One region of the Ligilactobacillus sp. ESL1201 genome, then DNA from elsewhere that is predicted to be linked to it. Evidence: predicted binding sites of a transcription regulator. Region 1 holds the regulator's gene; the other holds the start of a gene.
The links. The regulator CtsR, encoded in region 1, represses protease genes until heat stress. The targets are predictions, from matches to a motif close to TTGGTCAAAAAAGGTCAAANA.
Positions count from the first base shown of each region.

Region 1 (4,779 bases):
TAAGGGCGGCGAAGCTAGACCGTAAGGACTGGTGGAGCGCTTAGAAGTGAGAATGCCGGTATGAGTAGCGCAAGGTCAGTGAGAATCTGACCCACCGAAAGACTAAGGTTTCCTGGGGAAGGCTCGTCCGCCCAGGGTAAGTCGGGACCTAAGCTGAGGCCGCAAGGCGTAGGCGATGGATAACAGGTGGAGATTCCTGTACTGATCAGATCTGATTGAACAATGGAGGGACGCAGGAGGCAAGCGAAGCGTGCGAATGGAAATGCACGTCCAAGCAGCGAGTGCGAGTGTGAGTTAAATGTTTGCATTCAAGCAACACGAGCTGTGATGGGGAGCGAAATCTAAGTAGCGAAGGGAAGCGAGTCACACTGCCGAGAAAAGCTTCTAGTAAGGATCTGGTCACCCGTACCGCAAACCGACACAGGTAGTCGAGGAGAGAATCCTCAGGTGAGCGAGAGAACTCTCGTTAAGGAACTCGGCAAAATGACCCCGTAACTTCGGGAGAAGGGGTGCTGATCTAACGATCAGCCGCAGTGAATAGGCCCAGGCGACTGTTTATCAAAAACACAGGTTTCTGCAAAATCGTAAGATGAAGTATAGGGGCTGACGCCTGCCCGGTGCTGGAAGGTTAAGCGGATGAGTTAGCGCAAGCGAAGCTCAAAAGTGAAGCCCCAGTAAACGGCGGCCGTAACTATAACGGTCCTAAGGTAGCGAAATTCCTTGTCGGGTAAGTTCCGACCCGCACGAAAGGCGTAACGATCTGGGCACTGTCTCAACGAGAGACTCGGTGAAATTATAATACCCGTGAAGATGCGGGTTACCCGCGACAGGACGGAAAGACCCCATGGAGCTTTACTGTAGCTTGATATTGGGTGTTCGTATAACTTGTACAGGATAGGTAGGAGCCATAGAAGGCGGAACGTCAGTTTCGCCCGAGGCGTTGGTGGGATACTACCCTCGTTGTATGAACACTCTAACCCACACCGGTTAACCCGGTGGGAGACAGTGTCTGGTAGGCAGTTTGACTGGGGCGGTCGCCTCCTAAAAGGTAACGGAGGCGCCCAAAGGTTCCCTCAAAATGGTTGGAAATCATTTGCAGAGTGTAAAGGCACAAGGGAGCTTGACTGCGAGACCTACAAGTCGAGCAGGGACGAAAGTCGGGCTTAGTGATCCGGTGGTTCCGTATGGAAGGGCCATCGCTCAACGGATAAAAGCTACCCTGGGGATAACAGGCTTATCTCCCCCAAGAGTTCACATCGACGGGGAGGTTTGGCACCTCGATGTCGGCTCATCGCATCCTGGGGCTGTAGTCGGTCCCAAGGGTTGGGCTGTTCGCCCATTAAAGCGGTACGCGAGCTGGGTTCAGAACGTCGTGAGACAGTTCGGTCCCTATCCGTCGCGGGCGTAGGAAATTTGCGAGGATCTGTCCTTAGTACGAGAGGACCGGGATGGACATACCGCTGGTGTACCAGTTGTCTTGCCCAAGGCAGCGCTGGGTAGCTAAGTATGGATGAGATAAACGCTGAAAGCATCTAAGTGCGAAACTCGCCTCCAGATGAGATTTCCCATTCAGAAATGAAGTAAGACCCCTGAGAGAATAACAGGTAGATAGGATGGAAGTGGAAGTGCCGTGAGGCATGGAGCGGACCATTACTAATCGGTCGAGGGCTTAACCAAGTAGCAAGCGCAGTGGAAGTCGGAAGACAGAAGAAATAAAGATGATTTAGTTTTGAGTGAGCAAAGCTCACGTGTGGTGATGATGGCACGAAGGCTACACCTGTTCCCATGCCGAACACAGCAGTTAAGCTTCGTCACGCCGAGAGTAGTTGGGGGATCGCCCCCTGCGAGGGTAGGTCGTCGCCACGCATTTATTCCGGCATAGCTCAGTTGGTAGAGCATCTGACTGTTAATCAGGGTGTCGACGGTTCGAGTCCGCCTGCCGGAGTTATTATGGAGAGTTGTCCGAGAGGCCGAAGGAGCATGATTGGAAATCATGTAAGGGAGGATCGCCTTCCTTCAAGGGTTCGAATCCCTTACTCTCCGTAGTATTTCAATACCTGACCCGTTGGTCAAGTGGTTAAGACACCGCCCTTTCACGGCGGTAACATGGGTTCAAATCCCGTACGGGTCATTTTGGAGGATTAGCTCAGTTGGGAGAGCGTCTGCCTTACAAGCAGAGGGTCACAGGTTCGAGCCCTGTATCCTCCATGTTAATGCGAGTCGTTAGCTCAGTTGGTAGAGCATCTGACTTTTAATCAGAGGGTCGACAGTTCGAGCCTGTCACGACTCATTGTTATTTTGCGGGTGTGGCGGAACTGGCAGACGCGCTAGATTTAGGTTCTAGTGTTTAGCGACGTGGGGGTTCGAATCCCTTCACCCGCATGCGCTTTAAAAGGTAGTAGTTGAATATTTTATGCGGAAGTAGTTCAGTGGTAGAACATCACCTTGCCATGGTGGGGGTCGCGGGTTCGAATCCCGTCTTCCGCTTTTTTGTTACTTAATCTGCACCCATAGCGCAATTGGATAGAGTGTCTGACTACGAATCAGAAGGTTGTAGGTTCGACTCCTACTGGGTGCATATTTCGGGAAATAGCTCAGCTTGGTAGAGCGCCACGTTCGGGACGTGGAGGTCGCAGGTTCGAATCCTGTTTTCCCGATCGACTATTGAAAAGTTCTTAGACTGGTATTTTTCCAGTTTAAGGGCTTTTTAGTTATGTCTATGATACTAAATAAAGTTTTTGCCGTAGCGTTTCTTTTGCATTTTGCGAAGCATTCCATATATAATAAAAGTCAATATTAGTCAAACTAGAAGTAAGGAATGTGATTTGCATGCAGAATCGGAATATTTCAGACGTTATTGAAAAATATCTCAAGAGTATTTTGTCTGATTCACCTAAAATTGAAATCAAACGGTCTGAAATTGCGCAACAGTTTGACGTTGTTCCTTCGCAAATCAACTACGTAATTAAGACCAGATTTACACTGCAAAATGGCTATATCGTTGAGAGCAAGCGTGGTGGTGGTGGTTATATCAGGATCGCTAAGGTCAATTTGATCGATAATTCTGGAATGCTGGATCGTTTGATTGCATACATCGGCGATAGTATTACAATGAATAAGGCCTTACAGATCATTCAGAGTTTATATGAAGACAAATTGTTAACGCAAAAGGAAGCTAATTTGATACTGGCGGCAATGGATCATGATACTTTGAATTTAGGCGATAAGGATTTAGAAAATATGTTACGTGCACGGATCTTGGTCAGTATTTTAAATCGCCTACGGTGCGCGGAATAAAGGGGGACTTCTGATGGACGAGTTTTACACTCCGAGTGTTAAAAATGTGTTGGAGTTAGCTAAAAAAAGTGCCGCTAATTTTCGGCACCAAGCAATCGGGACCGAACACCTTTTATTAGCATTGGTACTGGAAAAATACGGGGTGGCGCACAAGGTTTTTGCGCAATTATTAGTAACACCTACCGATATTAAAGAGGAAATTGAACGTTTGGCCGGCTATGGTTCACTCAAACGAGAGGGAGCTACTTACCTGCCCTATTCACCGAAAACTAACGAAATTTTGCACGCGGCTCAGGTACAAGCTCAACTGTTCAATTCACCCGAGGTGGGCACCGAGCATTTGTTATTAGCTTTACTAGACGATGATAATACGTTGGCTTCCCGGATCTTATACAGCTTAAACATCGATAATAAACGGATGCAACAGCTGATTTTTAGACAGCTGGGAGTCAGTCAGAGTCAGTTAAGACGCAATAATAAAAAGAAAAAGCCCGCACAAGGAACACCGACGCTAGATTCTTTGGCCCGGAACTTAAACGAAATGGTGCGCCAAGGACAGATCGACCCCGTTTTGAGCCGGGATGCCGAGATCTCACGGGTAATTCAGATCTTGAGCAGACGAACTAAAAATAATCCGGTGCTCTTAGGGGAACCAGGAGTAGGAAAAACGGCGGTGGCAGAAGGATTTGCCCAGCAGATAGTGGAACAAAAGGTTCCTAGCGACTTAGCCAATAAACGGGTGATGATGCTTGATATGGGTTCTTTGGTAGCCGGGACCAAGTATCGGGGTGAATTTGAAGACCGTTTGAAAAATATCCTCGAAGAAATTTATCATGACGGTAACGTGATTTTATTTATCGATGAAATTCACACCCTGATCGGTGCGGGTGGCGCCGAGGGAGCGATCGATGCTTCTAACATTTTAAAACCTGCATTGGCCCGCGGGGAAGTGCAAGTGATTGGTGCTACGACTCTTGACGAGTACCAGAAGTATTTCGAGACTGATTCGGCGTTGGAGCGGCGGTTTGCGACCGTGATGGTGGCAGAACCGACGTTACCTCAGACTGTTGCTATTTTACAGGGGTTACGTCCGCGCTACGAACAGCATCACCACTTGAATATTACCGATGAGGCTTTGCAAGCTGCGGCTAAACTAAGCAGTCGGTATATTACCAACCGTTTTTTGCCGGATAAGGCGATCGATCTGATCGACGAAGCAGCCGCTCGTGTGCGCATTAATGGAACCGACGCACGTTTAGTGACTGCCAAACAAAAACTGGCAGCCGCTAAACAGCAAAAAGAAGCTGCACTGGTAGACGAGCACTTCGAACGAGCCGCTAAGTACCGCCAAGAAGAATTAAAATGGCAACAAAAGGTAACTAAGATCGAGGAACGGCAGCAAAAGGCCCAGGGTAAGCAAAAATATACTAAAAATGTGACTGCCCATGACGTGGCCGAAATCGTGGCAGAATGGACCGGGGT
Region 1 is NZ_CP196362.1:1,668,390-1,673,168, reverse strand. Features, by position in the region: rRNA gene ACSYSK_RS08300 (23S ribosomal RNA) at 1-1,677, shown strand, start outside; rRNA gene rrf (5S ribosomal RNA) at 1,750-1,866, shown strand; tRNA gene ACSYSK_RS08290 (tRNA-Asn) at 1,873-1,945, shown strand; tRNA gene ACSYSK_RS08285 (tRNA-Ser) at 1,953-2,043, shown strand; tRNA gene ACSYSK_RS08280 (tRNA-Glu) at 2,060-2,131, shown strand; tRNA gene ACSYSK_RS08275 (tRNA-Val) at 2,136-2,208, shown strand; tRNA gene ACSYSK_RS08270 (tRNA-Lys) at 2,218-2,290, shown strand; tRNA gene ACSYSK_RS08265 (tRNA-Leu) at 2,301-2,382, shown strand; tRNA gene ACSYSK_RS08260 (tRNA-Gly) at 2,416-2,487, shown strand; tRNA gene ACSYSK_RS08255 (tRNA-Arg) at 2,505-2,578, shown strand; tRNA gene ACSYSK_RS08250 (tRNA-Pro) at 2,584-2,657, shown strand; gene ACSYSK_RS08245 (CtsR family transcriptional regulator) at 2,830-3,297, shown strand; gene ACSYSK_RS08240 (ATP-dependent Clp protease ATP-binding subunit) at 3,311-4,779, shown strand, end outside.

Region 2 (4,779 bases), 970 kb from region 1:
ATGATGATGATCGTGTCTTTGAAAGAGACCGTCCGCCCCTGAGAATCGGTCAACCGGCCGTCGTCTAGGATCTGCAAGAACATGTGCAAAACATCCGGGTGAGCCTTTTCTACTTCATCTAATAAGATCAGGCTGTAAGGATGACGCCGCACCTGTTCGGTCAACTGGCCGGCTTCTTCGTAACCTACGTATCCAGGAGGAGAACCGATTAGTTTAGAGACCGAGAATTTTTCCATGTACTCACTCATGTCAAAACGGATCATGGCATCTTGGGTACCGAATAGTTCGACTGCCAGTTGTTTGGCAGTTTCGGTTTTACCGACTCCAGTAGGGCCGACAAATAGAAACGAACCGATCGGGCGACCGGATTTATTGAAACCGACTCTGTTGCGCCGGATAGCCCGGGCCACTTTATCGACGGCTTGTTTTTGACCGATCACGTGACTAGCAAGCGAATGCGCTAGGTTTTTGAGTTGTTCTTGTTCTTTTTGCTTCAACTCGCCGACTGGGATCCCCGTTTTTTCCTCAACGATTTTTTCCATATCGCTTTCGTTGATCTGCGGGGTACTTTCGGTCGTGGCGGAGTTTTCCTTCATCTTGGTAAATTTAGTGACCTGATCCCTATAATAGGCGGCTTTTTCGTAATCTTCTTGTTGCAACGCGTTTTGCTTTTCTTGTTGGGCGTTGTTGATCTTATCTTCCATCACTTGAGGATCGATCGTGTGGATCGTCAGATTTTTCTTAGAGCCGGCTTCGTCGAGGAGGTCAATGGCTTTGTCTGGCAAGAACCGGTCTTGGATGTAGCGGTCCGACAAATTAGCTGCAGCCTTGAGCGCTTCATCACTGTACTTGACGTGATGATAAGCTTCGTATTTAGGCTTGATTCCTTGCAGGATCTGGATCGTTTGGGCAACGGTCGGTTCGTCAACTTGGATCGGTTGTAACCGCCGAGCCAGTGCCGCGTCTTTTTCGATCGTACGGTATTCGTTAAGCGTAGTTGCGCCGACTAATTGCAGCTCGCCCCGGGCTAACGCTGGTTTCAAAACGTTGCCAGCATCCATGCCCCCTTCGGCGTTACCGGCACCGACGATCTCGTGGATCTCATCGATAAATAAGATCACGTTTGGTGTCTTTTTGAGCTCTTCCATCAGTTGTTTGATGCGCTGTTCGAACTGTCCGCGAATACCAGTACCCTGAACTAACGACACGACGTCTAGTTGAATTACTTTTTTGTTTTGCAGTTTTTGGGGAACGTCGTTGTCGACGATCTTTTGGGCTAAGCCTTCAACTACGGCCGTTTTGCCGACACCTGCTTCCCCGATCAAGACGGGGTTATTTTTAGTGCGCCGGTTTAAGATCTCGATGACGCGTTTGATCTCTTGGTCCCGCCCGATCACGGGGTCGATATTTCCCTTTTGCGCTTCTGCCGTTAGGTCATGACCGTACTGAGCCAATATTCCGTTGCCGTTCCCCCGGTCACCGCCGGCACTTTGAGTAGGAGGTACTTGTTTAGCACCGTTGCTTGGAGCAGACATGGCCTTGAAAATATCATCTAAGCTCCCAAAGCCGAAGGGATCTTGCATCATGGAACGCGGATTAGTTTGATTTTTTAAAATTTGGTAACAATCTTTACATAAATCAATGGAAGCTTGACGTCCATTCAAATTAGTAGTGAGGTGGATCGTCGCCTGGTTTTTATGACAATTTTGACATAACATTCATTAACACTACCTTTCCATAACTGAAATCAAGGTCGTTGTTTGACTAACTTTGACCTTTCTGCCTTATTATACAAAATCTGGCTCAAAATACAAGCCAAATGGTCTAATAAGTCAAATAACGGTTAAGCATGCTATAATTTAAGCTAAGGAAAGAAGGAAATCACGTGGCGCAAGACTATCAAGAATTATTGGAAGAGTTGAAGTCCGGACAACTGGCAGAAATTGTGATCGAAAAAGCGGATTTCATGGATTTTCAAAGTGTGTTGATGAATTACCCTCAACGCAAAAATATCGTGGGCACTGCCAAACGCGGGGGGCAGATCATTTATCATTATGAAAAAGCGTTAGTAAATTAATTAATTTACTGTCGTTTAAATTAAAATTCACTCGTTGATTTTAATTTAAGAATGTTGAACGCACGCGGCTAAACTTGTTTTATTGCGGGATACATGTTATTATCAGAACTAACGAGTTGATGTTTGAAAATTTGACTAGTGAAAATGTAAACGTGTTCGGTAGTCGGTTTTCTTGTTAGGCGACTCAATAATTTTTATCCACTTCAAAGGAGTATGATATTAATGGAAAAGAAAGACTTTCACGTAATTGCAGAAACAGGAATTCACGCACGTCCAGCTACATTATTGGTACAAGCTGCCAGCAAATTTAACTCTGATATTACTTTGACTTATAACGACAAGTCAGTTAACTTAAAATCGATCATGGGTGTTATGTCTTTAGGCGTAGGCCAAGGTGCTGACGTCACGATTTCAGCAGAAGGTGCAGATGAAGCTGATGCCATCGCAGCTATCGGTGATACGATGAAAAAGGAAGGACTTGCTGAATAATGGCAAAGACGTTAAAGGGGATCGCAGCTAGTGATGGGATCGCAACTGCTAAGGCTTATTTGTTGGTCGAACCTGATTTGTCATTTTCACAAACTAGTATTAGCGATACACAGGCCGAAATCGACCGCTTAAACACGGCGGTAGAGGCTGCTAAAAAAGAACTAGAAGTTATTAAGCAAAAAGCAACGACTAACTTGGGTGCTGAAGAGGCTCAAGTTTTTGAGGCGCACTTGACTATTTTGGCTGACCCGGAAATGTTGGGCCAGATCACAACTGAGATCAAAGACAAAAAAGTCAACGCTGAAACGGCGGTCAAAGACGTTACCGATTCCTTTATTGCTTTATTTGAAGGAATGACCGATAACGCATATATGCAAGAACGGGCAGGAGATGTCCGTGACGTCACTAAACGGTTGTTGAGCCATTTGTTGGGAGTTACTTTACCTAGTCCGGCTTTGATCGACCAAGAAGTGATCGTGGTAGCACATGACTTGACTCCTTCCGATACGGCGCAGCTTGACCGTAAATTTGTCAAGGGCTTTATCACCGATATCGGCGGACGGACTTCGCATTCGGCAATCATGTCGCGGACGCTGGAGATCCCTGCGATCGTTGGTTCAGGCGATGCTACTAGTTCAATTACCGCCGGTCAAACCGTGATCATCGACGGCATTAACGGAGAGGCTTTTGTCGATCCAAGTGCCCAACAAGTGAGCGAATACGAGCAAAAAGCACATGATTTCGCCGCTCAAAAAGCCGAATGGGCCCAGTTGAAAAACGCCCAGTCGGTCACGGCTGACGGCCGAAAAGTAGTGATCGGAGCTAATATCGGGACCCCTAAAGACGTCGCTGGTGCAAACGATAATGGTGCTGAAGCAATCGGCTTGTTCCGTTCGGAATTCTTGTACATGGATTCGGCTGAATTGCCCACCGAAGACGAACAATTTGAAGCTTACAAACAGGCTGTCGAAGGGATGAATGGACGCCAGGTAGTGGTCCGGACGATGGATATTGGCGGCGATAAGAAATTGCCGTACCTACCGTTGCCAGAAGAACAAAATCCGTTTTTGGGTTACCGTGCGATCCGGATCTCGCTAGACCGCCAAGACATCTTTAGGACTCAGTTGCGTGCTTTATTGCGTGCTTCTGTTTACGGGCGTTTAGCAATTATGTTCCCGATGATCGCGACGGTCCAAGAGTTCAAGGATGCTAAGGCGATTTTTGAAGAGGAAAAAGCCAAGTTACAACAGGCTGGAGTCAAAGTAGCTGATGATATCGAAGTCGGTATGATGATGGAGATCCCGGCTGCGGCGATGATTGCTGATAAATTGGCTAAGTATGCTGATTTCTTTAGTATTGGGACTAACGATTTGATCCAGTATTCGATGGCCGCTGACCGGGGTAACGAGCACGTTTCATACCTCTATCAGCCGTATAATCCTTCCTTATTGCGTTTGATCGAAAACGTGATCACTGCCTCTCATAAAGAAGGCAAGTGGACTGGCATGTGCGGTGAAATGGCCGGCGATCAAGTTGCTGTTCCGTTGTTGGTTGGTCTGGGCTTGGATGAGTTTTCGATGAGTGCCACTTCGATCCTCAAGACCCGGAGTTTGATCAAGAAACTGGATACTACTAAGATGCAAGAATTGGCTGCTAAAGCGGTTAACGAGTGTGAAACAACTGCTGAAGTTGCTGCTTTGGTTAAACAATATACTGAATAAATAATAGGAAATAACTGTAGCAAAACTGTTATTATTAGTGTGAAGGGACCGAGACAATTTAAATTTTGTCTGGGTCTCTTTTTTAGTGGCGGACAAAAATTAATTATTTTGTCTGGGTCTCTTTTTTAGTGGCGGACAAAAATTAATTAATTTTAATGTGATAACGCAAACCTTAAGAAAGTTTGAGATTTTAGCAATTACTGTTCGCTTAAATTGCAAACTGAAATCCAAAACCATATAATGGACAGTGATTATTATGAATCTGGCTAAGGGGGATCAGCGTGAATATCGGGATATTTACGGATACTTATTATCCACAAGTAAGCGGAGTCGCTACTTCGATCAAAACATTACGTGATCAACTTGAAAGCTGTGGTCACAACGTGTATATTTTTACGACCACGGACCCCAAAGTAGATAAAAATAGCTATGAGAGAAATGTTTTTCGGTTTACCAGTATTCCTTTTATTTCTTTTAAAGAACGCCGGATCG
Region 2 is NZ_CP196362.1:694,942-699,720, forward strand. Features, by position in the region: gene ACSYSK_RS03570 (ATP-dependent Clp protease ATP-binding subunit) at 1-1,718, opposite strand, end outside; gene ykzS (protein YkzS) at 1,886-2,077, shown strand; gene ACSYSK_RS03580 (phosphocarrier protein HPr) at 2,300-2,566, shown strand; gene ptsP (phosphoenolpyruvate--protein phosphotransferase) at 2,566-4,287, shown strand; gene ACSYSK_RS03590 (glycosyltransferase family 4 protein) at 4,569-4,779, shown strand, end outside.
Region 2: a site for CtsR is predicted at 1,758-1,778, ahead of ACSYSK_RS03570 (ATP-dependent Clp protease ATP-binding subunit). Genes of this name have one in related genera too.